DNA from 3 places in the Mixta sp. BE291 genome. Region 1 is predicted to be linked to each of the others. Evidence: predicted binding sites of a transcription regulator. Region 1 holds the regulator's gene; each other region holds the start of a gene.

What was found. Region 1 encodes CRP, which controls carbon source genes, mostly activating them, when cyclic AMP is high. Its sites were predicted from a motif close to ATGTGANNNNNNTCACAT; they were not measured.
Region 2: focA (formate transporter FocA) is a predicted target of CRP. The motif match lies at 2,607-2,624, and genes of this name have one in related genera.
Region 3: azuC (stress response protein AzuC) is a predicted target of CRP. The motif match lies at 5,961-5,978, and genes of this name have one in related genera.

The regions. Positions count from the first base shown of each region.
Region 1 covers NZ_JAVDXN010000004.1:471,499-482,370, forward strand. Annotated here, with positions in the region: gene nirB (nitrite reductase large subunit NirB) at 1-2,040, opposite strand, end outside; gene tsgA (MFS transporter TsgA) at 2,369-3,550, opposite strand; gene ppiA (peptidylprolyl isomerase A) at 3,825-4,397, shown strand; gene ficA (FicA/YhfG family antitoxin) at 4,497-4,667, shown strand; gene J2X14_RS12250 (putative adenosine monophosphate-protein transferase Fic) at 4,657-5,250, shown strand; gene J2X14_RS12255 (aminodeoxychorismate synthase component II) at 5,291-5,878, shown strand; gene argD (bifunctional acetylornithine/succinyldiaminopimelate transaminase) at 5,971-7,194, shown strand; gene J2X14_RS12265 (YccS/YhfK family putative transporter) at 7,224-9,299, opposite strand; gene crp (cAMP-activated global transcriptional regulator CRP) at 9,363-9,995, opposite strand; gene J2X14_RS12275 (phosphoribulokinase) at 10,282-10,872, opposite strand, start outside.
Region 2 covers NZ_JAVDXN010000001.1:206,567-217,438, reverse strand. Annotated here, with positions in the region: gene serC (3-phosphoserine/phosphohydroxythreonine transaminase) at 1-326, opposite strand, end outside; gene ycaO (30S ribosomal protein S12 methylthiotransferase accessory factor YcaO) at 636-2,393, shown strand; gene focA (formate transporter FocA) at 2,736-3,593, shown strand; gene pflB (formate C-acetyltransferase) at 3,676-5,964, shown strand; gene pflA (pyruvate formate lyase 1-activating protein) at 6,129-6,872, shown strand; gene J2X14_RS00915 (MFS transporter) at 6,921-8,072, opposite strand; gene serS (serine--tRNA ligase) at 8,352-9,644, opposite strand; gene J2X14_RS00905 (replication-associated recombination protein A) at 9,743-10,872, opposite strand, start outside.
Region 3 covers NZ_JAVDXN010000004.1:276,632-287,503, forward strand. Annotated here, with positions in the region: gene J2X14_RS11370 (phosphoketolase family protein) at 1-1,034, opposite strand, end outside; gene J2X14_RS11375 (SLC13 family permease) at 1,183-2,484, shown strand; gene J2X14_RS11380 (malate:quinone oxidoreductase) at 2,550-4,169, opposite strand; gene J2X14_RS11385 (YgiW/YdeI family stress tolerance OB fold protein) at 4,522-4,917, opposite strand; gene J2X14_RS11390 (YgiW/YdeI family stress tolerance OB fold protein) at 4,954-5,349, opposite strand; gene J2X14_RS11395 (DUF1158 family protein) at 5,503-5,745, opposite strand; gene azuC (stress response protein AzuC) at 6,053-6,130, shown strand; gene J2X14_RS11405 (alpha/beta fold hydrolase) at 6,496-7,422, shown strand; gene J2X14_RS11410 (hypothetical protein) at 7,415-8,806, shown strand; gene J2X14_RS11415 (YciE/YciF ferroxidase family protein) at 8,859-9,335, opposite strand; gene J2X14_RS11420 (con-10 family general stress protein) at 9,670-9,834, opposite strand; gene J2X14_RS11425 (SGNH/GDSL hydrolase family protein) at 10,534-10,872, shown strand, end outside.

The sequences.
Region 1 (10,872 bases):
CGTACAGCCAGACACGCCGAACTTCATTTTATGCGGGGTGCGGATGCCTTTATAACGGTTTTCCAGCTCGATGCCGAAGCCCAGGCTGTCGCCAACGCCATAGCGGCACCAGGTGCTGCCGATACAGGTTTTCGCCATGCGCAATGCTTTCGCGTAGGCGTGGCCGGTTTCAAATCCGGCATCTATCAGCTGGCGCCAGATCGCCGGTAAATCATCTTTCTGCGCGCCGAACAGGCCGATACGCTGCGAACCGGTGATTTTGGTGTAAAGGTTATACTGACGTGCCACCTGGCCAATTGCCATCAGGCCTTCAGGGCTGATTTCACCGCCCGCCGAGCGCGGGATCACGGAATAGGTGCCATCTTTCTGGATATTGCCGAGGAAGTTATCGTTGCTGTCCTGCAGCGGCGCATGTTCCGGTTGCAGCACATAATCGTTCCAGCACGAGGCGAGCAGGGAACCAACGGTTGGCTTACAGACTTCACAGCCGTAGCCTTTACCATATTTTTTCAGCAGTTCATCGAAGCTCTTAATGCCTTCCACGCGGATCAGGTGATACAGCTCCTGACGTGACCAGGCGAAGTGTTCGCACAGATGGTGGTTAACTTCGATGCCCTGGCGACTGAGCTCGGCATTCAGTACCTGGGTGACCAACGGGATACAGCCGCCGCAGCCGGTACCGGCACGCGTTTCTGTTTTGATGGCGGCAACGGTGTGGCAGCCTTTAGCCACGGCCTGGATAATATCGCCTTTGGTGACGTCAAAGCAGGAGCAGATTTGCGCGCTTTCCGGCAGCGAATCCACACCCAGCGTGGGTTTTTCCCCGCCCGCGTGCGCAGGCAGGATCAAGCTGTCAGGATGTTCCGGCAGCTTGATCTGATTCAGCACCAGCTGCTGTAGCTGACCATAATCGCTGGTATCGCCTACCAGCACCGCGCCCAGCAGGTATTGATTGTCTTCGCTGACCACCAGGCGTTTATAGACGCCGCTTTTCTCGTTCAGATAAACGTAGCTGCGCGCGCCTGGCGTACGGCCATGCGCATCGCCAATGCCGCCTACATCGACGCCCAGCAGTTTCAGTTTGGCGCTCATATCCGCGCCGCTAAATTGATTCTCGCGGCCCAGCAGGTGATCGCTGGCAACCTGCGCCATTTTGTAGCCCGGCGCCACCAGGCCAAACATTTTCTCGTTCCAGGAAGCGCATTCGCCGATGGCGTAGATATCGGGATCGGCGGTCTGGCAAACATCGTTGATCTGGACGCCGCCGCGCGGACCGATCGGCAGATCGCTCTGGCGAGCCAGTTTGTCCTGCGCACGGATCCCGGTGGAGAATACGATAAAATCGACATCCAGGCTGGTGCCGTCGGCGAATTCCAGCGTTTTGCCAGGGGCGTGATGCGCGATATTTTTGGTATTTTTGCCGGTATGAACCCGCACGCCCATCTGCTCGATTTTCTGGCGCAGCTGGCCGCCGCCCTGCACATCCAGCTGTTCGGCCATCAGCACTGGAGCAAATTCGATAACGTGCGTTTCAACACCCAGGTTTTTCAGCGCGCCAGCCGCTTCCAGACCCAGCAGACCGCCGCCGATAACCGCGCCGCTTTTACTGCGACGCGCGCACTCTTCAATGGCGTTGAGGTCTTCAATGGTGCGGTAGACAAAGCAATCCGGGCCGTCAGAGCCCTGAATCGGCGGGATCCACGGATAGGAACCGGTCGCCAGGATCAGTTTGTCATACTGAACGGCGCGGCCGCTGCTGGAGTGAATAACCTTTTCCTTACGGTTAAGCGTGATGGCACGTTCGCCAAGCAGCACGCGGATACCATGTTTTTCATAGTAGCCTTCGCGCACCAGCGAAAGTTCATCAGCAGTATGATGGGAAAAGTATGCGGAGAGATGGACTCGGTCGTAAGCCACGCGAGGTTCTTCACAGAAGACGGTAATTTCGAACTGGCCAGGTTCGGCTTTATCGATCAGTTCTTCAATGAAGCGGTGGCCAACCATGCCATTACCAATGATGGCGAGTTTGACAGTGCTCATTTTTGCCTCAAAATTGATCTAATTGGCGCCACAATAGCGCGATTATTAGCAAGCTTATTGATGTGCATCAATTGAGGCGTAAAATACTCCTTTGGTGGTATGTTGCTGAATCGTGGTTGTTTTTAGGAAATATATTAAATATCTGTTGCTTAGCAGCTTGCAGCTGGAGCCGTCCGCATCACGCTGTATCCTACCTGAATAACCTTCAACTTATTCTTACGGGTGCGGTATAGCGTTTTAGGATCAACGCGTCAGGAAAAGAGAGAGAGAAATGAAATTTGAACGCGCTGGAAAACAGCGGGCGGAACCGGCGTTCCGCCCGTAGAGATTAATGTCCGGCGTGGCCGTTCTGGCGATGCTTCGTCACAAAGCCCAACAGCAGACACATCACAAACACCACCGCGTAGAGGCCGTTAGCAGTTGCCAGCGCCGCATGCGCGCCGCCTTTGGCGACGATCGGGCCAGTTACGATAAAGGTCAACATGGTGCCCACGGTGCCGCAGGTCAGAATAAAGTTCACCAGCTTCGGCGAGGAAACGCGGGTTTGCTGCGAGCCAAGCGTAATAATGGTGGTATAAATCGCGCTGGAGAAGAAGCCCAGACCGATAATGATCCACTTCAGCATGCCCGGCTCGCTGCTGCTGACAAACCAGTACATCAGCAGGGTGGCCAGCGCTGCCAGCACCATCAGAATACGTTGCAGGTCAAAGAAGCGCAGAATGAAGCTGAATGCCCACATGCCGATCATATAGGAGGTCCAGAAGTTGCCAACCAGCTGCCCGGCGGCGCTAATGTCCATGCCCATGGTTTTCGTGGCGTATTCCGGCACCCATGAAATAAAGCCCAGCTGGCCGAGGATATAGCAGAGTGCGGCGATGGAAAGCAGCAGCACGCCCACGCCCCATTTTTCTTTGGCGACCGGCTGCGCATTATGCTGTTTTTTGCCTAATACCGGGAACTCAACGGTCAGCGTCAGGACAAAAATCGCCAGGTAGATCACGCCGATGCAGACGTAGACCCAATACCAGGGCAGATGGCGCGCCAGCAAGATACCGGCGATAACCGGGAAGATGGTTCCGGCCATGCTAAAGAAGGAGTCGGTAAACAGCAGACGCGATCCGCGCTGACGCCCTTCATAAAGATGCGTAATCAAAAAGGTACCAATCGACATCGTAATGCCGCTGACCACGCCCAACACAAACATACAGAGCGAGAAAACGCTCAGGCTATGGCTGGTCATCAGGCCCAGCACCGCCAACACCATCAGCACAAAGCCAAAAATCAGCTGGCGCTTCAGCGGCACGATCTCCATCAGCCAGGCATTCAGAAATACCGCCACCAAAATACCGGTGTTGAGGAAGGTAAAGGTATTGCTCATTTCAGAAACCGGAAGCTGGAAATAGTTAGCGATATCGCCTAACACCATCCCGGTGACAATCACCAGTGCGCCGGTGAGCGCATAGGAAAAGAAACTGATCCACGTCAGTCCAATGCGGTTACGATTTGTCATAGTTGGGGAAACCTTGAGCTAAAGGGCCTGGCTAAAGCAGCGCAGGAGTCGTCGACGGGAGTGTAAAGAAATTTCAGGTACGATCAAACTAACGATGAAAACAGTTTCATTCATTTCACCAATATTGTGATTTAAATCACCCTTTATTCCCTTGACGTTAACGTTTGCTCAAAGAGTTCGTTTACGTAAATAAAGGTAAAACGCTGGCTCTTGCCTAACAGGCTCTTTACAATCAATTTCGTTTAGATTTTGTGGCCTCAGTAAGGAATTATTCATGGTGAAACGTACTTTGACAGCGGTCGCCGCACTTTTGGCGCTGTCCACTTTTTCTGCCCCCGTTTTTGCTGCGCAGGGCGATACGCACGTCCTCCTGACCACTTCAGCCGGTAATATTGAACTCGAACTGAATAATCAGAAAGCACCGGTCTCTGTGAAGAACTTTGTCGATTACGTTAATAACGGTTTCTACAATAACACCGTGTTTCACCGCGTGATTCCCGGCTTTATGATTCAGGGCGGCGGCTTTATGACCGATATGCAGCAAAAGCCGACCAATGCGCCGATTAAAAATGAAGCGGATAACGGCCTGCGTAATACGCGTGGCACGATTTCCATGGCGCGTACCGCAGAAAAAGACAGCGCCACCAGCCAGTTCTTTATCAACGTGACCGATAACGCCTTCCTTGATCACGGGCAGCGTGACTTCGGCTATGCCGTATTTGGTAAAGTTGTGAAAGGCATGGACGTGGCGGACAAAATTTCTCAGGTGCCGACGAAAAATATCGGGCCTTACCAGAACGTTCCCAGCAAGCCGATCGTGATCCTCTCCGCAAAAGTCCTGCCGTAATCTCTTCTGCCGCCGCGTCTGCGGCGGCATACCCGCCTCCCTGCAGAGCGGCAATTTGCTGCTTATACTTAGGTCTCTCATTCTCTGACCGGAGGCGGTATGCCAACAAAACTGACCGAAAAGCAGAAAGCTACCTTGTGGCAGCAGCGGCGCAACGCTAATTTTCTGGCCAGTAGCAAACTGGAAGGCTTATCTTTCGCGGAAGTGACGCTGGATGCTGAACAGGCGGAGCAACGCTTAACCGCATTACGGAGGCAATATGGCGGCTAACGCAATGAACGGGCGCGATCCCTACTACTGGCAGAACGATGATGTGCTGCGCAACCGCCTTAACCTGCACGATGCCGCCCAGCTGCAAAAAGCGGAGGTGGCATTTACCTCGCTGCGGGCGGCCACCATCGAGCTGGGGCCGCGCAATCTGGGCTTTCCTTACCTGTGCGCTATCCATCGTACGCTGTTTCAGGATCTGTATGACTGGGCCGGTGAGATCCGCGAAATCGATCTCTACCTTGGCGATACGCCGTTTTGCCATTTTGAATATATTGAAAAAGAGGGCAATGCGCTGATGGAGGCGCTGGAAGAAGAGAATGGCCTGATTGATCTGCCTCATGAACAGTTTGTGGCGCGACTGGCGCACTACTATTGTGAAATCAATATGCTGCATCCCTTTCGCGACGGCAATGGCCGTGCGCAGCGTCTGTTCTTTGAACAGTTGATTATTCATGCGGGCTACGACGTGGACTGGAGCAAAACAGAACGGGAAGCCTGGCTACAGGCGAATGAAGAGGGCGCGCGCGGCGATCTTCAGGGGCTGACCGATATCTTCAGCAACATAGTGAGCGAGCCGAAGTAAGCGCGTAGAATAGCGGCGTTTTGGTCAGCCCGGAGCAAAAATGCTGCTGCTTATTGATAACTATGACTCTTTTACCTGGAACCTGTATCAGTACTTCTGCGAATTAGGCGCGGAAGTGCTGGTACGGCGCAACGATGAGATCACTCTGGCAGAAATGCAGGCGCTGCCGCTGACGCATTTGGTGATTTCCCCCGGTCCCTGTACGCCTGATGAATCGGGTATCTCTCTGGACGCGATCCGCACCTTTGCCGGCAAAGTGCCGCTGCTTGGCGTTTGCCTGGGTCATCAGGCGCTGGCGCAGGTGTTCGGCGCGCGCGTTATACGTGCCCGCGAGGTGATGCACGGCAAAACGTCGGCGATTGCCCATCAGCAGCAGGGGGTATTTGCCGGTCTGGCGCAGCCGCTGACCGTAACGCGCTATCACTCGCTGATTGTGGAAAAAGAGACGCTGCCTGATTGCCTGGCGGTCACGGCATGGAGCCTGCGCGACGGTCAGCCCGATGAGATCATGGGATTACGCCATAAAACGCTGGATGTCGAAGGGGTGCAGTTTCACCCGGAAAGCATCCTGAGTGAGCAAGGCCATCAGCTGCTGGCAAACTTTCTGCGCCGTAAATCGGCGGTTTAACCCAGCTTCTTTGCGATTCCGTTTGACTTACTATGCATATTTAATGATTATTTTTTCATTGAGCATCAACGTGAAATCAAATGGGGTAGCGAATGACAGCGGAAAAAATGGCGGTTACGCGGGAAACCTTCGATAAGGTGATATTGCCTGTTTATGCACCAGCGCAGTTTGTGCCGGTAAAAGGGAAAGGCAGCCGGGTATGGGATCAGCAGGGTAAAGAGTATATCGATTTTACCGCCGGGATCGCCGTAACCGCGTTGGGCCACTGCCATCCGGCGCTGGTGGAGGCGCTGAAAACCCAGGGCGAAATGTTGTGGCACACCAGCAACGTGTTTACTAACGAACCGGCGCTGCGCCTTGCCAGCAAGTTAATTGCTGCCACCTTTGCCGAACGCGTTTTTTTCGCTAATTCCGGCGCGGAAGCCAACGAAGCCGCGTTTAAACTGGCGCGTTACTATGCCGCCACCCGCCACAGCCCTTACAAAACCAAAATCATCGCCTTCCATCATGCGTTTCATGGCCGCACGCTGTTTACCGTCTCCGTTGGCGGACAGCCGAAATACTCTGACGGTTTTGGGCCGAAACCGGCCGATATCGTCCACGTGCCTTTTAACGACCTTGAGGCGGTCAAGGCGGTCATCGACGATCACACCTGCGCGATTGTGGTTGAGCCGATTCAGGGCGAAGGCGGCGTGGTGCCCGCCACGCAGGAATTTATGCAAGGTCTGCGCCAGCTGTGCGATCAACATCAGGCGCTGCTGGTGCTGGATGAAGTACAGAGCGGCATGGGACGCAGCGGTAAGCTGTTTGCCTATGAACATTATGGCGTACAGCCCGATATTCTGACCTCGGCGAAAGCGTTGGGCGGCGGCTTTCCCATTAGCGCAATGTTGACCACCAACCACATCGCCTCGGCGATGGCGCCGGGCGTACACGGCACCACTTATGGCGGTAACCCGCTGGCCTGCGCCGTGGCGGAGGCGGCGCTGGATGTGATTAATACGCCGTGGGTGCTGGATGGCATTGAGCAGCGGCGTCAGCGTTTTATTGAGGCGCTGGAAGCGATCAACGCCAAACTGGATCTTTTCAGCGACATCCGTGGTAAAGGGTTATTGATCGGCGCGGAACTGCAGCCGCAGCATAAAGGTAAAGCGCGCGATATTCTCAATGCCGCCGCTGCCGAAGGGGTGATGATTCTTACCGCAGGCAACGATGTGCTGCGCTTCGCGCCTTCGCTGGTGATCCCGCTGGCGGATATTGGCGATGGCATGGCGCGTCTGGCGCGCGCCGCCGATCGCGTATTGAACCCTGCATAATATTGAACGCGCCTGATGCCCAGGCGCGCTTATCCTTTACGCAAACGGCGCACCAGCCATTTACCGTGGTGCGGCCGTTGGCTCCACGCCAGCGACGAGATGGTATGCATCACCGAAAGATGCTCAAGAATACGTTTTACGTGGCGCTCCACAATGGTGGTTGGCCCTTCCTGGTTATCGGACGGGCCCTCCAGAATATTGCTCTCCTGCCCTGGCCCGTCATACGCCAGCCGCTGCTGACAGCGTTGCAGCGCAATTTCACACGATTGCAGATAGCGTTGCGCCAGTCCGGGCGGCAGCATGGTATGTTCACGCGCCAGAATGGTCATGGCGTTAATATGCTCCACAATAAACTGGCTGTGCGTAACCCAAAGTTTCATATCGTTCAGATAGCGCGTATTGAAAGCAGGCTCCTGCATCGCCTGGCTTAGGGAGTTAAACAGGGCGTTATGCGCCTGATTGACGCGCACCCGTTGCCAGGCCAGCTTCTGCGGCGAGGTCTCATTGCCCAGCAGCATTCTTAAGGCGTCCTGATACGCTTCCAGCGAATCGTGCGCATTCTGGCGCAGCAGCCCGCTCTGCCACTGCGGCCACAGCCAGACCATGCCGCCAAAGGCGATGCAGCACCCCATCAGCGTATCCATCAGGCGCGGCAGCAGAAAATGCGCGCCGTTCAGCGACAGCAGTTGCAGTGAATACACCGCGGTGACGGTAAAGCCGATGGTTGCCCAGCCATAATATTTGCGGATAAACAGATAGCTGACCAGGGTAATGGCCAACATGATCAGCAGCACCAGCGATTCCGGCACCGCAAAGCGCAGGGCGGCAGCGGCAATAATCAGCCCCGCCAGCGTGCCGAGCGCACGGTGCTGAATACGTACGCGCGTCGCGCTGTAGCCGTTCTGGCTGACAAACATAATCGTCATCAAAATCCACCAGGGTTTCGGCACGTTAAACGTCAACGCCAGCACGCTGCCGAACACCAGCATCACCGCAAAGCGAGCGGCGGTGCGCAGGGCAGAGGATTTAAACGACAGATAGCTACGCAACGCGGCCAGCAGCGGCAGCCGACGTTGCCGATCGGCCATCAGATCGCGCCGGTAGAGAGGGCGCTGGGTGCGCAGTACGCGGGCGATACGGCTGAAATGGTAATAGCAGAAATGACCCACCGGATTTTCCGGATGCTGACGGGCGATTTTCTCCAGCCCCAGCAGCGGTTTTTCCATGGTGAAACGTGACGGCAGCCGGTGATACAGCAAATCGTCCGCCAGCTCGCGCAACCGGGCGGCGATGGTTTGGGCATTCCAGCGAATCACCGCTTCCGCATGGCTTTGCTCGACCAGCTTCTGCACTTCCTCAGGCTGATGCAGGCTGACGGCAATATGCTCCTGCAGATCGAGCGCCACCTGAAAAGCGCGCGTCAAATGGCGATGGCTGTGATCGCGGTTAGCGGCCAGCATATGCATTTGCTGATAACAGGTATTAATCAGATCAACAACCTTTTGCTGACGCGCCAGCAGCGGCGGCAGCGCCTTTTCCGGGTCGGTGAGCTGCGTTAAGAAGGTATATTTGGCTTCGCCGTAATCAGCCAGTTCGCGGTAAAGCAGGCTGAGCGTCTCGCGCATTGGCTGCTCTTTCCACAGCCGGAACCAGAACCAGTTAAACAGGCCGTACCAGAAGGTACCGCCGATATAAAGCAGCGGCGGGCCCCAGATGGGCATATGCCCCACCAGACCCAGCGTAAAAATTGCCGCAATCAACGAGGCGGGCAGCAGACGCGCATGCAGCGAACCGATTTCACCGGTAACGCCGAGCAACAGCGCCATGGCGAACAGCGCCACGGGTAGCGGCACCTGCTGCAGCGTAAGCCATTGCAACAGGAAACTGCTGAGCGCAAACAGCGAGCCGCCAACGATCAGGCGTTTAAAAAAGCGGCGGTGGGGCGTATCCAGCCCGGCGATATTACAGCAGGCGGGCACCAGTGAGAAAAGTAACCCTTGTTGCAGGTTACCCAGCAGCCAGCCAATGGCGACCGGCAAACAGAGCACCAGCGTCTGACGCAGGGCATAGTTCACTTCAGGATGGTAAATAATTCTCCGCCACATCACGACATCACCAAAAATAAATACGGCGTGATGACAGGCATCACGCCGTATTTTCAGGGGTGCTTAACGGGTGCCGTAAACGACAATCGTTTTACCGTGAGCGGAGATCAGGTTTTGATCTTCCAGCATTTTCAGAATACGGCCCACCGTTTCGCGCGAGCAGCCAACGATCTGACCGATCTCCTGACGGGTAATTTTGATTTGCATCCCGTCCGGGTGGGTCATCGCATCTGGCTGTTTCGCCAGGTTCAGCAGCGTTTGCGCAATGCGGCCAGTCACGTCAAGGAAAGCTAAATTGCCTACTTTCTCTGAAGTCACCTGCAGGCGGCGCGCCATCTGGGAAGAGAGGCGCATCAGAATATCGGGATTCACCTGAATCAGCTGGCGGAATTTCTTATAAGAAATTTCAGCCACTTCACAGGCGGTTTTCGCACGTACCCATGCACTGCGTTCCTGACCTTCTTCAAACAGGCCAAGCTCGCCAATGAAATCACCCTGATTAAGATAGGAAAGAATCATCTCTTTGCCTTCTTCATCTTTGATCAGTACCGCAACCGCACCTTTTACGATGTAGTAGAGCGTCTCGGCCTTTTCACCCTGATGAATCAACGTGCTTTTTGATGGATATTTGTGGATATGGCAATGTGACAGGAACCATTCGAGTGTAGGGTCTGTTTGCGGTTTGCCGAGAACCATTCGCTATTATCCTCTGTTGTAATCGTGCCCTAAATACAGGGGGCAGTTTTCCCTGTCAGGCGTGGAAATCTTCAAGCGTTTCCTGCTGGAAATTTATGCAGGCAACTGCGAGGCCTTAAGGCGTGCAGTCGTCCCGTTTTCGTTTCATAGAACGAAAATATTACAGCTTTGTTTGTAGCACAGCTTTATCTTACTGTCTCCTGTTGTCTCGCTTCAGCTTGTGCTGAATCGGACAATTGCCGTGTAGTTGTTGCCAGCCCAGGCAATGCTTTGGCTGACTTATCAGCTATTCGATTTTCTTGCCTTCTATCAGACGTTTCACTAACGGCAGCATGATCAGCTCCATCGCCAGGCCCATTTTTCCGCCCGGCACCACCAGCGTATTAATATGTGAAATAAAGGAGCCTTGCAGCATCGCCAGCAGATAGGGGAAATCGATATCCTCCAGACCGCGAAAATGAATCACCACAAAGCTTTCATCCAGCGAAGGAATGGCGCGCGCGGCAAAAGGATTCGAGGTATCCACCGTGGGGACGCGCTGAAAGTTAAGATGGGTGCGTGAAAACTGCGGCGTGATGTAGTTAATGTAATCTTCCATTGAGCGCACCACCGAATCCATCACCGCTTCGCGTGAATGGCCGCGTTCGCTGGTGTCGCGTATCAGCTTCTGGATCCATTCCAGGTTGACGATCGGCACCACACCCACCAGCAGATCGACCTTTTCCGCCACGTTGTGCTGCTGCGTCTCCACACCGCCGTGCAGCCCTTCATAAAACAGAATGTCCGTTGGCTCCGGCAGCGGCTGCCACGGTGTGAAGGTACCCGGCAGCTGATTCCACGGCACCGCTTCATCATAGGTATGCAGGTACTTACGCGA
Region 2 (10,872 bases), on a different contig from region 1:
TCCTGAATCGCGCTATGCGCCCAGTAGCCGCCATCGATATAGTCTGCGGTTTTCGCCGCGCCCAACAGATTCATCGGCACCGCCGCAAACTGCGCGCGCGCGCCGCCCTGGCAGAATAAAACTTTATAGTTATCGGGAATTTTCAGCAGATCGCGTAAATCTTTTTCCGCTTCTTCTGCAACCTGAATAAACTCTTTGCTGCGATGGCTGATTTCCATTACTGACGTACCCAGCCCATTCCAGTTGCAAAGCTCTTGTTCTGCACGACGAAGCACTTCTGCCGGCAGCATTGCCGGACCGGAGCTAAAATTATAAATCTGCGTCATTTCCCGTCACCACTGTCAGATCTGTTGATTATGAATAGGCTATCGGTTTTATCACTGCCCTTCGTATGCTGCAAACATTTATCCGGCCGCGCTCCCATTTTCTCGCGACCTGCCGCAACAGCTTGTATGGCGAAAGCAAAGCGGTACGATATTTTGTGAGGTTTCTCGCTTTACGAAATAATAGAACCAGAAAGAAAGCGACCGTTTTGCCACAATGCCCAATATCAATTCACTGCCCGCAGATAGCGCCAACGTTAGAAAATACGTATCATTGCGCGCTTTACGCTCAACCAACAAATAGTAGGCTACATGACTCAAACCTTTATCCCCGGCAAAGACGCCGCGCTGGAAGATTCCATCACCCGCTTCCAACAGAAGCTGCAGGATTTTGGCTTCAATATTGAAGAGGCCTCGTGGCTGAATCCCGTGCCCCACGTCTGGTCGGTGCATATTCGTGACCGCGACTGCCCGCTTTGCTTTACGAATGGTAAGGGCGCAAGCAAAAAAGCTGCGCTGGCTTCCGCGTTGGGTGAATATTTCGAGCGTTTGTCGACCAACTATTTCTTTGCGGACTTCTGGTTAGGCGAAACCATCGCCAATGGCGAATTTGTTCACTACCCCAATGAAAAATGGTTCCCGCTGCCGGAAGATGACAGCCTGCCGGAAGGCATTTTGGATCCCCGCCTGCGTCAGTTTTACGATGCAGAAAATGAGCTGAGCGCCAGCGATCTGATCGATCTGCAGTCAGGAAATGGCGAACGCGGCATTTGCGCATTGCCTTTTACCCGCCAGTCTGACGACCAGACCGTCTATATTCCAATGAATATCATCGGCAACCTGTATGTGTCCAACGGCATGTCAGCGGGTAATACGCGTAATGAAGCACGCGTACAGGGCCTGTCAGAAGTCTTTGAGCGTTATGTAAAAAACCGCATTATTGCCGAAGCGATTAGTTTACCGGCTATCCCACAGGATGTGCTGGATCGCTATCCAGGCGTGGTGGAAGCGATCAATAGCCTTGAAGCTGAAGGTTTCCCGATTTTTGCCTATGACGCCTCGTTAGGCGGCAAGTACCCGGTTATTTGCGTGGTGTTATTTAACCCGAGCAATGGCACCTGCTTCGCCTCCTTCGGCGCTCATCCTGATTTCGGCGTGGCGCTGGAGCGTACCGTGACCGAACTGCTGCAGGGCCGTAGCCTTAAAGATCTGGATGTCTTTACGCCGCCGACGTTCGATGATGAAGAAGTTGCGGAACATGCCAACCTGGAAACGCACTTTATCGATTCCAGCGGCTCTATCTCATGGGATCTGTTTAAAGAAGAAGCTGACTACCCGTTTGTAGACTGGCGCTTTGATGGCAGCACGGAAGAAGAGTTCGTCACGCTGATGGCCATTTTCAAAGATGAAGACAAAGAAGTTTACATCGCAGATTATGAGCATCTGGACGTTTACGCCTGCCGTATCATTGTGCCGGGCATGTCTGATATTTATCCGGCGGAAGATCTGCTGCTGGCCAATAACAGCATGGGCGCCGGTCTGCGTGAGACCTTGCTGGCGCTGCCTGACAGCGAGTGGGATCAGGCCGATTATCTGGCGCTGATTGAGCAGCTGGATGAAGAAGGCCACGATGATTTTACCCGCGTTCGCGAGCTGCTTGGTCTGGCTACCGGTAAAGATAATGGCTGGTACACCTTGCGTATCGGCGAGCTGAAAGCGATGCTGGCGCTGGCGGGCGGCGATCTCGATCAGGCCTTGATCTGGACTGAGTGGACGATGGAGTTTAACGGTTCAGTATTCACCGCTGAACGCGCAAACTACTATCGCTGCCTGCAAACGCTCCTGCTGCTTACACAGGAAGAAGAACGCGACCCAACCCAGTATTACCTCGCTTTCGTGCGCATGTATGGCGCTGACGCCGTTGAAGCCGCATCCGCTGCCATCAATGGCGAAGCGCCTTTCTATGGTCTGCAGCCGGTTGATCGTGAACTGAAGGCGTTTCCTGCCCACCAGGCCCTGCTTGCCGCCTATGAAAAGCTGCAACAGGCCAAGCGTCATTACTGGCAATAAATAATCTTACTCCGGTAAATTATAAGCCAGTTATTTAACCAGCTGGCTTTTTAGTTGCCCTAATGTTACCGACTAGTTATTTTATATTTCTTTTCGGTAACATTTAAATAAAAATATAACCTTTTATAATAATATTTCGTTGTGCATAAAATGCCACCTTCAATTTTAGATGTATAAATTAAAATAAATTTTATATAATAATATCAACAAGTTATTAGATAAAAACCACTTCCCACTCCCCTGCCGCCTTGTCAGGCACTTAGCAAATATGATCTAAATCAATTTTCGCTAAATACTCCTTTGTTAGTATCTCTACACGATATTTTATGGGAGCACGTTAGTATGAATACTGACAACCCTTTCAATTTATTACTACCGCATGCAACGGCGAAAGTTGCTGAAGAAGCCGGCGTTTATAAAGCGAATAAACATCCTCTCATAACCTTTTTTTTAGCCATTAACGCTGGCGTATTTATTTCTATTGCCTTCGTTTTTTATATCACGGTGACAACAGGCGCGGCGGATATTCCTTATGGCCTGGCGAAACTGATCGGCGGGATCTGTTTCTCTCTTGGCCTGATGCTGGTTGTCGTGGGCGGCGCAGATCTGTTTACCTCCACCGTTTTGATTGTTGTGGCGAAAGCCAGCGGGCGCATTAGCTGGGGCCAACTGGCACGCAACTGGATCAATGTTTATATCGGCAACCTGTTCGGCGCGCTGTTTTTTGTCGGCCTTATCTGGTTCTCCGGCGAGCATGAAGTGGCTAATGGCGCATGGGGATTAAATGCCTTACAAACCGCCGACCATAAAATGCATCACTCTTTTATTGAAGCCGTCTGTCTTGGCACGTTGGCTAACTTAATGGTTTGCCTGGCCATCTGGATGAGCTACTCAGGCCGCAGCCTGACCGACAAAATGCTGGCTATGGCTCTGCCGGTTGCCATGTTCGTGGCCTGTGGTTTTGAGCACAGCATCGCCAATATGTTCATGATTCCGATGGCAATTGTTATCCGTGATTTCGCTTCGCCGGAATTCTGGCAAGCCACAGGCGCTACCGCCGCTCAGTTCCCTAACCTGACGCTGAGTCATTTCATCATGGATAACCTGATCCCCGTCACCATCGGCAACATCATCGGTGGTGGCCTGCTGGTAGGGCTAACCTACTGGGTCATCTATCTGCGTGGTGACTATACGCACTAGCAACCATTGCACAAGAATTCGAACCCGCAGGCGTTTCCCTGTGGGCTCTAAAAAAGAACTTTTATCAGAAGGTAGGTATATTATGACCGAGCTCAATGAGAAACTGGCTGCCGCCTGGGAAGGTTTCACCGCAGGTGAATGGCAGAAATCAGTTAACGTTCGCGATTTTATTCAGAAAAACTATACGCCGTATGAAGGGGATGAATCCTTCCTGGCCGGTGCTACTGATGCCACCACCCAGCTGTGGAACAAAGTGCTGGAAGGCATCAAAATTGAAAACCGCACCCATGCGCCGGTTGATTTCGATACCAGCGTTGCGGCAACCATCACTTCACATGATGCAGGCTATATCGATCAGAGCCTGGAAAAAATTGTCGGTTTACAAACTGACGCTCCGCTGAAGCGTGCTCTGATCCCGTTTGGCGGTATCAAAATGGTGGAAGGTTCCTGCAAAGCGTATAACCGCGAGCTGGATCCGCAGCTGAAAAAAATCTTTACCGAATACCGTAAAACCCATAACCAGGGCGTGTTTGATGTTTATACGCCGGAAATCTTACGCTGCCGTAAATCAGGCGTGCTGACCGGCCTGCCCGATGCGTACGGCCGTGGCCGTATTATTGGTGATTACCGTCGTGTCGCACTGTACGGTATCGATTATCTGATGCAGGATAAATTTGCTCAGTTCACCTCGCTGCAGGAAGATCTGGTCAATGGCGTGAACCTTGAAGCAACGATTCGTCTGCGCGAAGAGATTGCCGACCAGCACCGTGCGCTGGCTCAGCTGAAAGAGATGGCGGCAACCTACGGCTGCGATATCTCTCGTCCGGCAAGCAATGCGCGTGAAGCGGTACAGTGGACCTACTTCGGTTATCTGGCTGCGGTGAAATCACAGAACGGCGCAGCGATGTCCTTTGGTCGCGTCTCTACCTTCCTTGATGTCTTTATCGAACGCGATATGCAGGCAGGTAAACTGAGTGAGCTGGAAGCACAAGAGCTGATCGACCACTTAGTAATGAAGCTGCGTATGGTGCGCTTCCTGCGTACCCCGGAATATGATGAGCTCTTCTCCGGCGACCCGATTTGGGCAACGGAATCACTGGCAGGTATGGGCGTCGATGGCCGTACGCTGGTAACCAAAACCACTTTCCGTTTCCTGAACACCCTCTACACCATGGGGCCGTCTCCGGAACCGAACATGACCATTCTGTGGTCAGAGCAGCTGCCGATTAACTTCAAAAAATATGCGGCTAAAGTCTCCATTGATACCTCATCTGTGCAGTACGAAAACGACGATTTAATGCGTCCGGACTTCGATAACGACGACTACGCTATCGCCTGCTGCGTTAGCCCGATGATTGTCGGCAAACAGATGCAGTTCTTTGGTGCGCGCGCCAACCTCGCCAAAACGCTGCTGTACGCAATCAATGGCGGCGTTGATGAAAAAATGAAAATGCAGGTCGGTCCGAAAGAAGCGCCGATCATGGATGAGGTGCTGGAATTCGATACCGTGATGGCTCGTCTGGATCACTTTATGGACTGGCTGGCTAAACAGTACGTTACCGCGCTGAATATCATTCACTATATGCATGATAAATACAGCTATGAAGCTGCGTTGATGGCGCTGCATGATCGTGATGTTTACCGCACCATGGCCTGTGGTATTGCCGGTCTGTCCGTGGCGGCAGATTCACTTTCCGCTATCAAATATGCCAAAGTAAAAGCGATTCGCGACGAAGATGGTCTGGCAACCGACTTTGAAATCGAGGGCGAATACCCGCAGTTTGGTAATAACGATCCGCGCGTGGACGATCTGGCCTGTGACCTGGTTGAACGTTTCATGAAGAAAATTCAGAAACTGACCACCTACCGCAACGCCGTACCGACGCAATCCGTGCTGACGATTACCTCCAACGTGGTTTACGGTAAGAAAACAGGTAATACCCCGGATGGCCGTCGTGCCGGTGCGCCTTTCGGACCAGGCGCTAACCCGATGCATGGTCGCGATCAGAAAGGTGCCGTTGCCTCACTGACCTCGGTGGCTAAACTGCCGTTTGCTTACGCTAAAGATGGTATCTCTTACACCTTCTCTATCGTTCCGAACGCGCTGGGTAAAGATGACGATGTACGTAAAACTAACCTGGCAGGCCTGATGGATGGTTACTTCCATCACGAAGCGGCGACGGCGATTGAAGGCGGCCAGCATCTGAACGTTAACGTGATGAACCGTGAAATGCTGATGGATGCCATGGAGCACCCGGAAAAATATCCGCAGCTCACCATTCGCGTTTCCGGTTATGCGGTACGTTTTAACTCGCTGACTAAAGAGCAGCAACAGGACGTGATTACGCGTACTTTCACCCAGTCGCTGTAATGCTTCTTGCGCTAATGAAAGGCTCCTGCGGGGGCCTTTTTACCAACAGCCTGATTTGCCAGAGATCTGGACTGAGGTCTCTGGCAAAGCAGACTTAACTTAACGCAGCAGCCTTTAAAGACTGCGTCACCTGCCAGGCAGGCTCAACTGGAGAACTCATCGCAATGTCATCATCCGTCGGTCGTATTCATTCTTTCGAATCCTGTGGCACCGTTGATGGCCCAGGCATCCGTTTCATCACTTTCTTTCAGGGCTGCCTGATGCGCTGTCTGTATTGCCATAACCGCGATACCTGGGATACGCATGGGGGAAAAGAAGTCACGGTAGAAGAACTGATGAAAGACGTTCTTTCCTATCGTCATTTTATGAACGCGTCCGGCGGCGGCGTTACCGCATCCGGCGGTGAAGCAATACTGCAGGCCGCGTTTGTGCGCGACTGGTTCCGCGCCTGTAAAGCGGAAGGCATTCATACCTGCCTGGATACCAACGGCTTCGTACGTCGTTACGATCCGGTGATTGATGAATTGCTGGAGGTCACCGATCTGGTGATGCTCGATTTAAAACAGATCAATGATGACGTGCATCAAATCCTGGTGGGCGTCTCGAATCATCGCACGCTGGATTTCGCCCGCTATCTGGCGAAAAAAGGCATCCGCACCTGGATACGTTTTGTCATTGTGCCTGGCTATACCGATGATGATGACTCGGCGCATCGCCTGGGTGAATTTACGCGCGATATGCAAAACGTCGAAAAGATTGAGCTGCTGCCCTATCATGAATTAGGCAAGCATAAATGGATCGCTATGGGTGAGGAATATAAGCTGGATGGCGTCAAACCGCCCAAGGCTGAGACCATGGAACGCATCAAGCATATTCTGGAAGGTTACGGTCATAAGGTGATGTACTAATCTACAAGCAATAAAAAGGGCGACGGTATGTCGCCCTTTTTATTCTGATTACGCCTGCGCCACAGGCGTAATATGATGGTCGGCTTTGCGCAGCAGCATCACTAAATAGATCAGCGACACGGCAGCGATCATGACAAACAGTACCCGATCGGAATAGTTCTGCATAAGCATTGCCGTCATACTCGGTCCCGCCAGGCTGCCAATGGTATAACTCAACAGCAGCGCCTGATTCATCGCAACCAGCTCATGGTGTTTCACCGTCTCGCAGGCCCATGACATGGCAACCGGATAGAGCGTAAAGCCAGCAGCACCAAGAATAAACAGCGCCGGCATCATCGCCATATTGCTGAGCATGGCAATTGAACCCAGAATGACGATAAAGACCTGCACGCGTAGCACCAGCAAACGTCCGTAACGATCGGCCATGCGCCCTACCGGCCACTGTCCCACAATGCCCGCGCTGACCAGCAGCGCCATCCAGTAGCCTACGTTCGCGTCGCTGATACCCTGATGAGAGAGGTAAAGCGGCATCAGGCCATACAGCGAGCCCAGCACAATACCGGAAATAATGCAGCCGTTAATGCCCAGGCGTGAGCTACGACGACGAAGCATCGGCCACATGCGACCCGGCGCGCCCTCTTCCTCATGCGCAGCAGCGGTGATTTTCATAAAGATAATCGGCAGCACGCCAGCCACGATCACGGCGGTAACCCATGGCAAAACATTCAGCAGCTCGGTAGAGACTTTGCTCACCAGCAGCTGACCGGCAACCGTACCGAGGTAGTAAACAATCATATACGCTGCCAGCAGCTGGCCACGATTGCGCAGCGTGCCGCTACAGAGCAATGCGCTCTCTACCACGACCCAAATCCAGGCGCAGCCAATGCCTGCCACCAGACGCCAAAGCGTCCAGCTCCAGAAACCTTCATTCAGACCCAGCGCTACCGTGGCGACAGCAAAAACCAGCGAAGCAAAATAGAAGCTGCGATTAAAGCCGTAGTGCTTGATCAGCCAGCCCGCCAGTAATGTCCCGATAAGGTTACCGGTGTAATAGGATGAGCTTACTATGCCTACCTGCCAGGTGGGCAAGTTATCGTGGGTCAGCCACAAAGGAACCAGAGTATTAAGCACAGCAATAGAAACCGTCAGCAGCAGCAGGCCGCAGAGCAACAGCACAACGGGACGAGACCAGGTAAACATTGGCTAAATCACAGGAAAGAAAGGAGAAAGTGCGCGAATATTGCCACTCTTGTTTTTAAAGTCAATCGGCCCAATTTACGCGCCGCACAATTTGCCCCGCTCCGATTTAATATTTTTATCCTGGAAAGATGTTTACCGGTTAAATAGCAACCAGACAATATTTTTCTTATTTATAAATCATCACCTTAGATGCAGAGGCATGCTGAATAACGATATATTTATTTTAATAAAAAAAAAGCCCGCCGGGAATAACGGCGGGCTGACAGTGCATGAGGGTCATTAACCGATTAGGGTTAAGCCGCCCATATAAGGACGCAGCACTTCCGGCACTTCAATACGGCCATCAGCCTGCTGATAGTTTTCCAGCACGGCAACCAGCGTACGGCCAACCGCCAGGCCGGAGCCGTTCAGCGTATGCACCAGACGCGGTTTCTTATCGTTTTTACTACGGCAGCGTGCCTGCATACGACGCGCCTGGAAATCCCACATGTTAGAGCAGGAAGAGATCTCGCGGTAAGTATTCTGCGCGGGCAGCCAGACTTCCAGATCGTAGGTTTTCGCCGCACCGGCACCCATATCGCCGGTACAGAGCAGCACTTTACGGTAAGGCAGATTCAGCAGCTGCAACACTTTCTCAGCATGGCCGACCAGCTCTTCCAGCGCCTGCATGGAATCTTCCGGGCGAACGATCTGCACCATTTCGACCTTATCGAATTGGTGCATACGGATCAGACCACGCGTATCACGGCCATAGGAACCCGCTTCAGCACGGAAGCAAGGGGTATGTGCCGTGAGTTTAATCGGCAGCGATTCTTCCTCAACGATCTCGTCACGCACCAGATTGGTCAGCGGCACTTCCGCCGTTGGGATCAGCGCATAGTTACTGCTGTCTGACTCTTCTTCCAATGGACGGGTGTGGAACAGGTCCTCGCCAAATTTCGGCAGCTGACCGGTGCCCAACAGCGTGGCGTGGTTAACCAGGTAAGGCACATAGGTTTCGGTATAACCGTGCTGCTGCGTATGCAGATCGAGCATAAACTGGCCCAGGGCGCGATGCAGACGGGCGATCTGCCCCTGCATGACCACAAAACGAGAGCCGGTCAGCTTAACGGCAGCGGCGAAATCCAGCCCTTTTGCCATCTCACCGAGGTCAACGTGATCGCGCACCGGGAAATCATACTCACGGGGCTCGCCCCAGCGCAGGATTTCCTGGTTTTCGGTCTCATCTTTGCCCAGCGGCACTTCATCTGCAGGCAGGTTTGGCAACACCAGAGAAAAATCACGGATTTGCTGCTGCAAGACATCCAGTTCGGCTTTTGCCGCATCCAGGCGTTCGCCCAGCGCGTTAACTTCCTGACGCAGCGGCTCAATATCTTCCCCGCGTGCTTTAGCCTGCCCGATGGATTTGGATCGTGCATTACGCTCAGCCTGCAGGTTTTCGGTTTCTACCTGCAGCACTTTACGACGCTCTTCAAGCGAGAGCAGCGTTTCCACATCCAGTTTAAATCCTCGGCGTGCCAGTTTTTCTGCGACTGCGTCTGGCTCGTTACGCAGCAGATTGGGATCGAGCATGCTTATCCTGTGCTTACTGTGATTAAAAAAAGGTTTTGAACCAAAGCGTTCCTTCAGGGCCCACCTGGCTTTGCGCTAACCTTACCGCAACGCCTGGGCTAGCGGTAGCGTTTTGTCGGGCTATTTTGATCCTGTTCCATAAGCCAGGCGAGCTTTTCGCCAATTTTCCCCTCCAGCCCGCGGCTGGTTGGCTGGTAATAACGCGTTTGCGCCATCTCAGCGGGAAAATAGTCTTCACCGGCGGCGTAGGCGTTCGGTTCGTCGTGCGCATAGCGGTACGCTTTGCCGAGCCCCATCTCCTTCATTAACTTCGTCGGCGCGTTGCGCAGATGCTCAGGTACGTCAAAGTCAGGTTTTTCACGCGCATCGCGCATTGCGGCTTTAAAGGCGTTATACACCGCGTTGCTTTTCGGCGCGCAGGCAAGGTAAACAATCGCCTGCGCGATGGCGCGTTCGCCTTCCGCCGGGCCGACACGCGTAAAGCAATCCCAGGCGGCAATCGCCACCTGCATGGCACGCGGATCGGCATTGCCAACATCTTCCGAAGCGATGGCCAGCAGTCGACGCGCGACATACAGCGGATCGCCGCCTGCGGTAATAATCCGGGCATACCAGTAAAGCGCCGCGTCAGGCGCAGAACCGCGCACCGATTTATGCAGCGCGGAGATCAGATCGTAATAGCGATCGCCTTTATTATCAAAGCGCGCGGCGCGCTCGCCGGACACCTCATTCAACAGCTGAGGCGTGAGTTCCCGCTTGCCCTGCGCATCGCTTTCGGCCATATCCGCCATCATTTCCAGCGTATTCAGCGCCCGGCGCGCATCGCCGTTTACCAGCTCGGCGATCATCCGGCGCGTGGCCTCAGGCAGCACGATATTTTCTTTGCCCAGCCCGCGCTCTTTATCCGTTAACGCCTGCTGTAATACCGTTTCGATATCTTCCACGGTCAGGGATTTCAGCAGATAAACGCGCGCACGTGATAACAGCGCCGAATTCAGTTCAAAAGAGGGGTTTTCCGTGGTCGCGCCAATAAAGGTAATGGTGCCATCTTCGATATGAGGTAAAAACGCGTCCTGCTGGCTTTTGTTGAATCGATGCACTTCATCGACAAACAGAATGGTGCGCCGTCCGGCCTGACGATTCTGCCGCGCGCGCTCAATCGCCTCGCGGATCTCTTTAATCCCTGAGGTTACCGCCGAGATGCGTTCAACATCGGCATTGCCGTAAC
Region 3 (10,872 bases), 190 kb from region 1:
GGCTTCAGCTTGCCTTGCTCATCAAACAGGTCGTCCGGCTGATAGCTACGCATCCATTGTTCAAGGATTTGGCGGTGCTCATCATTCTCACGGCAGGAAGAGACCGGCACCTGATGCGCGCGCCAGAAACCTTCGACTTTTTTACCGTCGACCGTTTTCGGCCCGGTCCAGCCTTTCGGGCTGCGCAGAATAATCATTGGCCAGCGCGGAATCGCTGCCGACGCGTCGCCGTTGCGGGCGCGGCGCTGATAATCACGAATCTTATCGAAGGCGTTATCCAGCACGTCCGCCATCTGCCGGTGCATTTTTTCGGGTTCGTCGCCGCAGACAAACAGCGGTTCATAGCCGTAGCCGCTGAACAGCTGATGCAGATCCTCATCGCTGCTGCGGCCAAGCAGCGTTGGGTTGGCTATTTTGTAGCCATTGAGATGCAAAATTGGCAGCACCGCCCCGTCGCGGGCGGCGTTGAGGAATTTAATGCCGTGCCAGCTGGAAGAAAGCGGGCCGGTTTCCGCTTCACCGTCGCCAATCACGCAGGTGGCAATCAGATCGGGATAGTCGAATACCGCGCCAAAGGCGTGCGATAAGGAGTAACCCAGCTCGCCGCCTTCATTGATTGAACCAGGGGTTTCCGGCGCGGCGTGGCTGGGAATGCCGCCGGGAAAAGAAAACTGCTTAAACAGCCGCTGCATACCGGTCGCGTCTTCGCTGATCTCCGGGTAGATTTCGCTGTAGCTGCCTTCCAGCCAGGTGTTGGCCACCATGCCCGGCCCGCCGTGGCCTGGCCCGCAGATGTAAATCATATCCAGATCGCGGTGGCGGATGATGCGGTTCAGGTGCGCATAGATAAAGTTAAGACCAGGCGTGGTGCCCCAGTGTCCCAGCAGGCGCGGTTTAATATGTTCAGGCTGTAACGGCTCGCGCAGCAGGGGATTATTCATTAAATAGATCTGACCCACTGATAAATAGTTCGCGGCGCGCCAGTAGCGATCGAGCTGTTTGAGTTCTTCCTGGATTTCTGGTGCATTCGTCATGCTTTTCCTCCGGTGACGTCAATCACAAATTCGGGCAGGGAGCGCTTTACCCGGGCGAAATGAAACTCAATACTCTTTAACCCTAATAGAAGAAAACTTAATCAGCCAAAAAACAGGCGTTTTAAGCAGGCTGGCAAGGAGCTGTGCTGTGTTTACCTCTGATGTTCATCTGTGGCTGACCGCGCTGGTGGTCATGGTCACCATTCTGCTGTGGGCCAGCGCGCGGCTGCCGGAATTTATTACCGCCCTGCTGTTTTTCGCTGCCGCGATGCTGCTGCATATCGCCCCTGCGGCCAGCGTGTTTGGCGGCTTCGCCTCTTCCGCGTTCTGGCTGGTGCTGAGCGGTTTTATTTTGGGCGTGGCGATCCGTAAGGTCGGGCTGGCCGATCGGCTGGCCCATGCGCTGGCGCCACGCTTAAGCCTCAGCTGGCCGCGCATGGTGGGCGGCACCATCCTTATCAGCTATCTGCTGGCGTTTATCATGCCTTCGAATATGGGACGCATCGCGCTACTGATGCCGGTCATCGGGGCGCTGGCGCAGCAGGCGGGCATCAAAGAGGGCAGTCGCGGCTGGGTGGGGCTGGCGCTGGCGGTAGGGTTTGGCACTTTTCAGCTTTCCGCCAGCATTCTGCCCGCCAACGTGCCGAACCTGGTGATGAGCGGGGCGGCGGAAACCGCTTATCATCTGCATCTGGGCTATATGCCGTGGCTATTTTTACAGGCGCCGGTGGTGGGATTACTGAAAGGCGTGCTGTTAACCTTGTGCATTTGCTGGCTGTTTCCGGCGCGTCCACAGGCGGTTGCGCGTGCTGCGCGGCTGCCCGCGCTGAGTCGGGAAGAGTGGCGGCTGATGATCCTGTTGCTGCTGACGCTGGCGCTGTGGATGACCGACAGCCAGCATGGCATCTCGCCCGCCTGGGTTGGCCTGTGCGCCGCCTGCTTCTGCTTGTTGCCGCGCGTGGGCTTTGTCTCCAGCGAGGCGTTCGCCAGTGGCGTAAATTTCCGCACCTGTTTGTATGTGGCGGCGATTCTGGGCGTGACGGCGGTGGTGGTTGATTCCGGGCTCGGCGCGCTTATTGCTCAGGGACTGCTGCGCATCACGCCGCTCGATCCCGCCACGCCTTTTGTTAATTTTATCTCGCTGAGCGCGTTGACCAGCGCGCTGAATTTTGTGGTGACCGCCAACGGTGTACCGGCGATGTTTACGCCGATGGCACAAAGTTTTGCCGCTGCCTCCGGTTTCCCGTTAGGCAGCGTGATTATGTTGCAGGTGTTGGCGTACGCGACGCCGCTGTTGCCCTATCAGGCCTCGCCGATTGTGCTGGCGATGGGACTGGGCAACGTATCGGCGCGAGACGGCCTTAAACTCTGCCTGCTGGTGGCTTTAGTCAGCCTGGTTCTGCTGCCGCCGCTCTACTACGGCTGGTTCTTGCTGTTGGGCTATTTATAACGGCATAAAAAACGGGCGACATCACTGTTGCCCGTTGCTTTGGCCGCTTGCGCTATGGCGCCAGCCTACTTGCCTGCCACTGCGGTGGAAAGCGAGGCTTCATCGTTAGCGGCGGCCGGCGTCATCGGCGCGTAATCCAGTTGCAGGATGCGGCTGGTTTCCGCCAGCTCCTGCTCGGTGGCACTGATATTGCCGTTCAGCTTTTGGCCGTAACAGGGAATCATCGCTTTCAGCTTCGCCTGCCATTCCGGCGTAGCGAATTGCTCCTTAAACACCTGCTGCATCAGGTTCAGCATAATCGGTGCGGCGGTAGAAGCGCCCGGCGACGCGCCCAACAGAGCGGAAACGGTGCCGTCCTGCGAGGTCACCACTTCGGTGCCCAGGCGTAGCACGCCGCCTTTTTTCGCATCCTTTTTGATGATCTGCACGCGCTGACCGGCCTGAACCAGGTGCCAGTCCTCTTTTTTCGCCTGCGGGAAATAGGCTTTCAGCGCCGTGTGGCGATCGTCGTCGCTCAGCAGCAGCTGGCTGACCAGATATTTTACCAGGTTGAAGTTATCCAGGCCCACGCGCACCATCGGCAGCAGATTGCTGGCGGTCACGGAACCGAACATATCCCACAGCGAGCCGGTTTTCAGAAAACGGGTCGAAAAGGTGGCGAAGGGGCCAAACAGCAGCACCTGCTTGCCATCCAGCATACGCGTATCCATATGCGGTACCGACATCGGCGGCGCGCCCACTGAGGCTTTACCATACACTTTCGCCAGATGCTGTTTTACGACCGCCTGATTTTCCGTTACCAGGAAAGAGCCGCCCACCGGGAAACCCGCATAGTTTTTCGCTTCCGGAATACCGGTTTTTTGCAGCAGCGGCAGCGCCGCGCCGCCCGCGCCGATAAACAGACGCTTCGCCCTGATCAGCTTTTTCGCGCCGTTATTGTTGAGATCGGCGAGGGTGACCTGCCAGCTGCCGTCAGCATTACGCGTAATATCACGCACTTCATGACGGGTCTTCAGGTTAAAGTTCGGGCTTTTAGTCAGGGAAGCGATCAGCTGGCGCGTGATTTCGCCGAAGTTAACGTCAGTGCCGATAGGCGTGCGCGTGGCCGCTACTTTTTGCTGCGGATCGCGGCCCTGCATCATCAGCGGCACCCATTGTGCGATCTGCGCGGCGTCTTCTGAATATTCCATGCCGCGAAACAGCGTGCTTTTCTGCAATGCCTCGTAACGTTTACGCAGGAAATTAACGTTATCGTCGCCGAAAACAAGGCTCATATGCGGGGTGGTATTGATAAAACTGCGCGGATGGTGCAAAACGCCTTTCTGTACCAGCGCAGCCCAAAACTGACGGGACACCTGGAAGGACTCGTTAATGTCGATGGCTTTACTGATATCGACCGAACCGTCCGCTTTCTCTGGCGTATAGTTCAATTCTGCCAGCGCGGAATGGCCGGTACCGGCATTATTCCAGCCGTTTGAACTCTCTTCCGCGACCTTATCCAGACGCTCTACCATGGTGACAGACCAGTCTGGTTCCAGCTCCTGAAGGTAAGCACCCAGCGTGGCGCTCATAATCCCTCCGCCGATGAGTAGTACATCGACGTCCTCTTTATCTTCTGCGACTGCATGCTTGCTTAGGCCGAAAGCATTCATACACAGCTTTAGAAGTAATGCTGTTTTACGCATGAGGCGGCATCTCCGTCTGTTGATAGCTCAACAGATCATTGCAGGTGAAAGCGTCCAGCTTCTGGCGGGCGGGTTGCTCTCTTTCCATAACTAACAGGCGAATAAAATAACCCCGCACCGGGTGGGCGTTAACCACACGTTATCGGTGCGCTAGAAATATAACATTCTCGCAATAAAATTGAATAATTTGTTTAAACTTTAAAAGTTGTTTGAATTTTGACCACGCTGAAGCGATTAGTCTCACACTTTTATGCGACAAATAGTTGAAGCAGCCAGAAGCCGCTTGTGAAAAGGAGTGACAGGTAAGCGTTCCCTTACTTTTTCGCAAGGGAACGGGAGAGTCGGGAAGGAATTAAAGCAGATGTAATTTTTTTACGTCGACCAGCAGGCTTTTGCCATGATGCAACAGGGTGCCATTGACCGAAATCAGATCGTCCGGTTTCACTTCCTGGCCCTGCCACACCTCGTCGTCGATTTGTAGCTGTACGGTGCCGGTGCGATCGCGCAGCTCCCAGGTTTTTTTACCGGTTTGCCGAATAATATTGCCCTGCAACGTTACCCAGGTGCCGGTAGAAAGCTGCGCCAGCTGATGCGTGGCGGTCAGCTGCTGATTATCCGTTACCGCGCGGTAGCCATCTTTCTGATCTTCCGGCGGCGGCGCTTTGCCGTCGGGGTTAAAGCCGCCGTCGGCAGCCAGCGCCGGGGCGGCCAGCACTACCGCCAGGCATAGCGTCGCTATTTTATTCATCGCTTTCTCCTGACGTCGGCCAGCGCTGCTGCGTTATTACGGCTCGCCCAGCTGCTGCACATCGATCCAGTGGCGCGCGCCATCCTGACGTACCCGACCATTCAGCCGCACCTGATCTTTGGCATCATAGGTTTCGCCGTCCCAGACTTTTTTCGGGATAACCAGGTCAATTGTCTGGTCGCCATGACCGCGTAGCTGATAGCGGTTATCGCCTTTCTGCTTCACGATATAGCCTTCAACCGTTACCCAGGCGCCGTCACGCATGGTTTTTACCAGTTCCAGAGGCGCTGAAGTGGTGTCTTCCGTGCCTTTATAGCCGCTGTCCTGATTCTCAGGCGGTTTCTCACCGCCTTTATAGCCGCCGCTCTCTTCGGCAAAGACCGGCAGCGCGAAAAGGGCGATCAGGGCTGCAATAGTCAATTTTTTAGCCATACATTCTCCTTAATAACTGTCCGTTCGGGCCAGGCGAAAAACGCCTTTGCAGAATATAAGCCTGGCACAGTCTGGTGAAGTCGGGAGAAAAACGGCGACAGACGCGTTGATAACGCACAACTTTAGGACAAGAGGTGAATCAGGTGAGCAAATTTAAACCTTGCCAAAGCGACGCCAGAGAAAACGCAGCACGAAAAACTCTATCGTCCCCAGCACCAGAAACCACAGGCACAGCACAAAGGTATAGAACTGATTAAGATCGCTGAAATGAAACAGCGACATCAAACGGGCCGTAAGCGCCGGGCCAGGCGCGGGCGCGGGCAGCAGTAGCGCAGATAAAAAGCCCAGCAGCAGGATGCTCATCGGCGCAAGCCAGTTTTCAAACGTGGATTTCATAAGGTTCAGGATAATGAAGGAAACGAGAGGATTATTGTCCGTGAATCAGCGGATGGGTTCAACGTTTAGCAGTTTGACCCGGCAAAAGGGAGCGAGGCAAGCCTGAAGCTTAAAAAAATCAACCGCTTACTCTCCGTATTTATAGCGAAGATGTTAATAATGCCGACCTTGTTTAGCTTTTGTTTACGTTCGGCTTTGCATAATCGCCGCGAATTTTGTGATCTGCTTCAAAAAAATTTGCCGCTAAAAGGTGCCGTTGTTATAATTTCGTTGTTTTTTTCAACAAAAGTTAAGCAGGTCATCAGTCATGAAAAAGTTCTTCCGGTATGTGTTTCGCGCTTACGTTGAAACCTTTAAGCATGTACCGCCAGGCGCGCTGAACTAACGGCGACGCCGCACGAAACCCTCGATAACCGCGGCCAGGGAACGACCGGTGGTTATCAAACCTTTCTTACAACGCCTCTTCTCTTTCCAAAGCAGCGACTTTTTCCACAGCATTTTCTCTTGCTAAAACATTTTCTCTTGCTAAAGCCTCTGGTACTTGTCTTAACCCCCCGTCGCTCACGCTTCATGCCTTTTCCGTCTCACGCGTTCTGTATCTGGCGCAAATCTACAGCTATTTTCTTAAATAGCCGTTGTTGATAACTGCCGCACACTTTTATCAACCGCTGTCATCAGGCGGCCTGCAAACAAGGCGAAGCGCTATTTAGCGCCTAAACTTAGCGGGTATCCCTAACCTGAGAGCAGCTGATGAAGAGAGCAACCCGGAGACGCGGGCCGACTAACCGCACACTTCTTCTCGGTATGGCCGCAGTAACCGTGGCCGGTACGGCGCTGTTTATTAAGCAATGGCGTAAATGGCAACAGACGCCGCCGGTGGGTATTCATAGTCATCAGGCGGGTCTGGCAGGTTATTATCAACAGGTCGGGCCGTGGCGCATGTTCACCCGCACCACGCCGGAAAGCCGCCCCGGTCTGCCGGTGGTTCTACTGCACGGCATGGTTCTCTCCGGGCGCGCGATGGAAGATCTGGCGCTGGCGTTAGGCTGGGAATATCGCGTCCTGGTGCCTGACCTGCCGGGTTTCGGCGGCAGTTCGCTGCCGGTTTCACAGCCGGTATTAAATATCGATCGGCTGGCAGAAGCGCTGTGGATGTGGATGCAGCAGAATCAGCTGTCGCGCGCTATTTTCGTCGGCAGCTCGATGGGTTGCCAGGTGCTGGCCGCGTTGGCGGTTGCGCATCCTGAGGCGGTCGCCGGGCTGGTGCTGCAAGGCCCCACCGTGGATCGTCATAACCGTACGCTGCCGCGCCAGCTCTGGCGCGACTGGCGCAATCATCGGCGGGAAGCGCACCGCTCGCCTGCGGCGCTTAGTCGCGTCGATTACGCCAAAGCTGGTGTCTGGCGCGCCATCGGCACGCTACGCGCTATGATGCATGACCGCATCGAGCAGCGCCTGCCGCATATCAACGCGCCGACGCTGGTGGTGCGCGGCTCCTACGATGTGGTTTCGCCTGCCCGCTGGGTGGCAGAAGTGGTCGCGCTGTTGCCGCGTGGCGAACTGATGACCATTGCACAAGGCACCCACACGTTGCACTACGTTTATCCGTGGAGCTACGGTCGCGCTATCCGACCCTTTATCGATCGCGTGCAGAAGGAGCAGGAAAATCATGAGTAAACCTCCCAAGGGCATCGCCCGCTTTGACTCCTCTGCCGCAATGGTCATGGCGCTCAGCAATGCGCTGCACCAGCGTCCTTTTAGCAGCCCAAGCCAGTCGCCAACGCTGGATCGCGTACTGCCCGCGCTGAATTTACTGCCTGAGCGCGTGCGTGAATGGGGCTATGCGCTGGGCGGCATGGCCGAAGGCCTGTCGCTGAGTCAGGCGCAGCAGCTGGATATCGAAGCCATTGCGCGCTGGGTGGCGAATCAATATCCGCAGCAGCAGTATCAGGCGGCGTTTGTTGGCTCTTCTAACGGCGCGATGGTGCATTTGGCGGCGGCGATGGGCGTGCCCTGGCTGCCGCAAACCTTTCTGTGCCCGGTGCGTTCGCAGCATAACGATCCAGACGATGCGCAAAAAGGCATGGCGCATGGCAAACCAATAACCGACGCGTTGCTGGCGGCCTCGCCGCATCTGGCGGTACATCATATGCAGGATCCGAATCAGGATCGGCTGATGCTGGAGCAGATCGCCTATTTCCGCCTGAAGCACCGTAAACTGCCGCTGGAGTATCATGAATTTTTACTCAGTTCGCTGCCGCCGGGCAGTACGCTGGTGATCAACCACTGTACGCAACAGTGGCCTGCCACGCGTACCAGCGAGCGTTCGTTTTATCAGTTTGGCGCGCTGGGCGGCGCAACGGAGCAGGAATACTTCTCCGGCGGGCCGCGGGTAATGGAGTATCTGGCGCGTTGCGGTCTGGAACGGGAAAAATGGGAGCCGCCGCTAGCGGATGCCACCGTACCGGAAGCGGAATGGGGCTTCGACGCGCACCTGATGGCCGAGCTGAAAAAGCTGGCTAACAGCCAGAACTGGAAGCTGGTAGAGCTGCGCTATGAAAACCCAGAAGCCCTAAGCTTTGTGACGGCAGAAATTTACCGTGACTGGTATCTGTCGGCGGGCGTAATTGCTTCGCGGCTGGTGGTGGACAACTTCCTGTTGATGGATCCCTGGACCACCATGCAACAGTACGCCATTCCCTTCTGGCTGACCTTCTGCACCGAGCCATCGGCCGATGCCTTGCAGCGCTATCTCGACCGTCAGCCGCCGTTCCGCAATATCGACCTGATGCTATTTTCTCACGGCACGGAAAGTATTGGCATGGCGCCGATTGAGCGCTGGCAGCAGCTACTGGATTATGCCAAAGATGAGGGCGCGTTTGTGGGGGTTGATACCGAACGCTTCCCGCGCGATTTCGCTACGCTGACGCGTTTTGATGAGGAGCTGAAGCAGCGCGCGCCGCTGTTGCCGCCGCCTGAGCCGCTAACCACAGAGAAATTTTTAGCGGGCGTACAGCGCTATGGGGATAAGTTTCAGGTGGAGTGTTTGCTGCATAATTAAGGCGGCGAAAGGTGGGCAGTCAGGCCCGGTGACCTGACTGCTGACTAACTGCTTACTGCGTTTTTTCAGCGATAAGAGTCAGTTTCTCATCGGTAGCTTTCTCTTCCTGCAGGGTCTCTTCCAGCAGGCGAGCCGCTTCTTTATAGCCCAGCTTCAGCGCCAGCGCGCGCAGCGTGCCGTAGGCGGCAATTTCGTAGTGCTCAACTTTCTGCGCTGCGCCGATCAGGCCAGCATCACGCACCACGCCTTTCTCTACGGAATCGATGATTTCCTGGGCTTCTTCTACCAGACCTTCCAGCGCATGGCATTTCATACGTTTAATACGCACTTCCGGGGTCGCTTCAACCAGCTGGTCGAGACGCTCGATTTGGCCCTGAGTTTCTTCCAAATGAGTTTTGAACGCTTCGATAAGTTTCTCATCGCTAGCGGCACGTGCCATTTTCGGCAGGGCACGGCTAATTTGCTTTTCCGCACTGTAAACATCGGACAGATCGTGAATAAACAGGTCTTCCAGCGTTTTAATACTCATCGTAATCTCCATAACCAAAGGATAATAATTGATAAAGTCAGGGTAACGTGCCCTGTTAATTTCAGTATAGTCAAAAATAAACAAATGCAACGGCAGGAAAATCAGATTAGGATTCGTCCGTGCATTACCGCTGCGCTTGTTTTAAATACCACAATGGCAGGGTGATAAATAAGTCACAGAAAAGAACGGGCGCTAAGATATAAATGGAAATGGAACAGCGCTACGCTATAAAAAGCGCGGCAGAAAACAGGATGGCTATAAACCATGCTACCCGCAGTACGCAAAGGCGCACTGCGGGTTTAACTAATTTTTACAGGTACTTACCTGAGATTAATTAGCTACGGCGGCTGTTCTGCCCGCCTTTTTTGCCTGCTTCAGAGGCTTTTTCGCGGTCATTTTTAAAATTACCGCCGCTTTGTTGTCCGCCTTTCTTACCGGCTTCAGAGGCTTTTTCACGATCTTCTGCAAAGTTACCTGAACCACCACGATGCTGAGTCATATTATTTCTCCTCATACGTATTTACAGAATGCATATATTTATCTGTGGGCGATAAATATATGCGCATCCAACGGTTCTAAATCTAGCGCCTGAGGATAATATTGCAAGTTAACCGCCGTTAAAAGTTTTTCTTATGGCGCGTAATAGTCCATAAGTTACCGTTCCATAACGGATAAATGAAAATGTTATATTTTATGAATGGCGGCGTGTATATAAATTTGCGTTTCGCTTGTTAACAGCGGAAACGATTGGAAAGCCATGTTTGACGCTGACTACAGATTATTCCTGGTATAAGTTGTGGTTCTACTCTCTTCAGGCGCAAGCGGTAAACAAACGGCGGCGTTTCGTTTAGTTGTGGTGCTGCCAGTCTGCGTTATAACAGCGCGCTTATGGATCACGCTGGATTGATTTTTATTGCCTGCATGGAGAAATATAATAACCGCATAAGTTAGCAGATGAATTATTTAAACTAATAGCCTGATAAACGGGAATAAATGATTCGCTTAATTAGCTTTATTATCATTAGTTATTCATGGCGTGTTGAATATTGTTATTTTCATAAAAGTTAATAATACTGGTCCCGGCGGCTTGTTCTTTTAATTAATTATTAATTTGAGGTATACAGCAACGATCAAAGGAATGATTCGCTGAGTTTATGGTTGACGACTTTATTACCAGGGAAAAATAAAAGGAATTTTTATGGAAAGAATAGCAGCTACAGTTTTTTTAGGCCTGCTGTCAATAAACAGCTATGCCGCCAATCACTCCCTTCCTGCCAGCGCTAATGTAATCCCTGGCGGCGCGATTTCCGGAACCTCTGCTAAGCCTGTCACGCAAAACAGCATTAATACGCCACAGGCATACCGCAATACACTTCTGGCCTCCAATACCAGCACCTATATAAAATGTACTTATAAGATTGATAAAGACCCGACTAATCCGGCTTCTTCATGGGTTTGGGCTGTCTATCCACCGCAACCCGATCGTTACGCTATGGTGCACGGATACTGGCGCGACAATTCGGTCGCCACGAATATG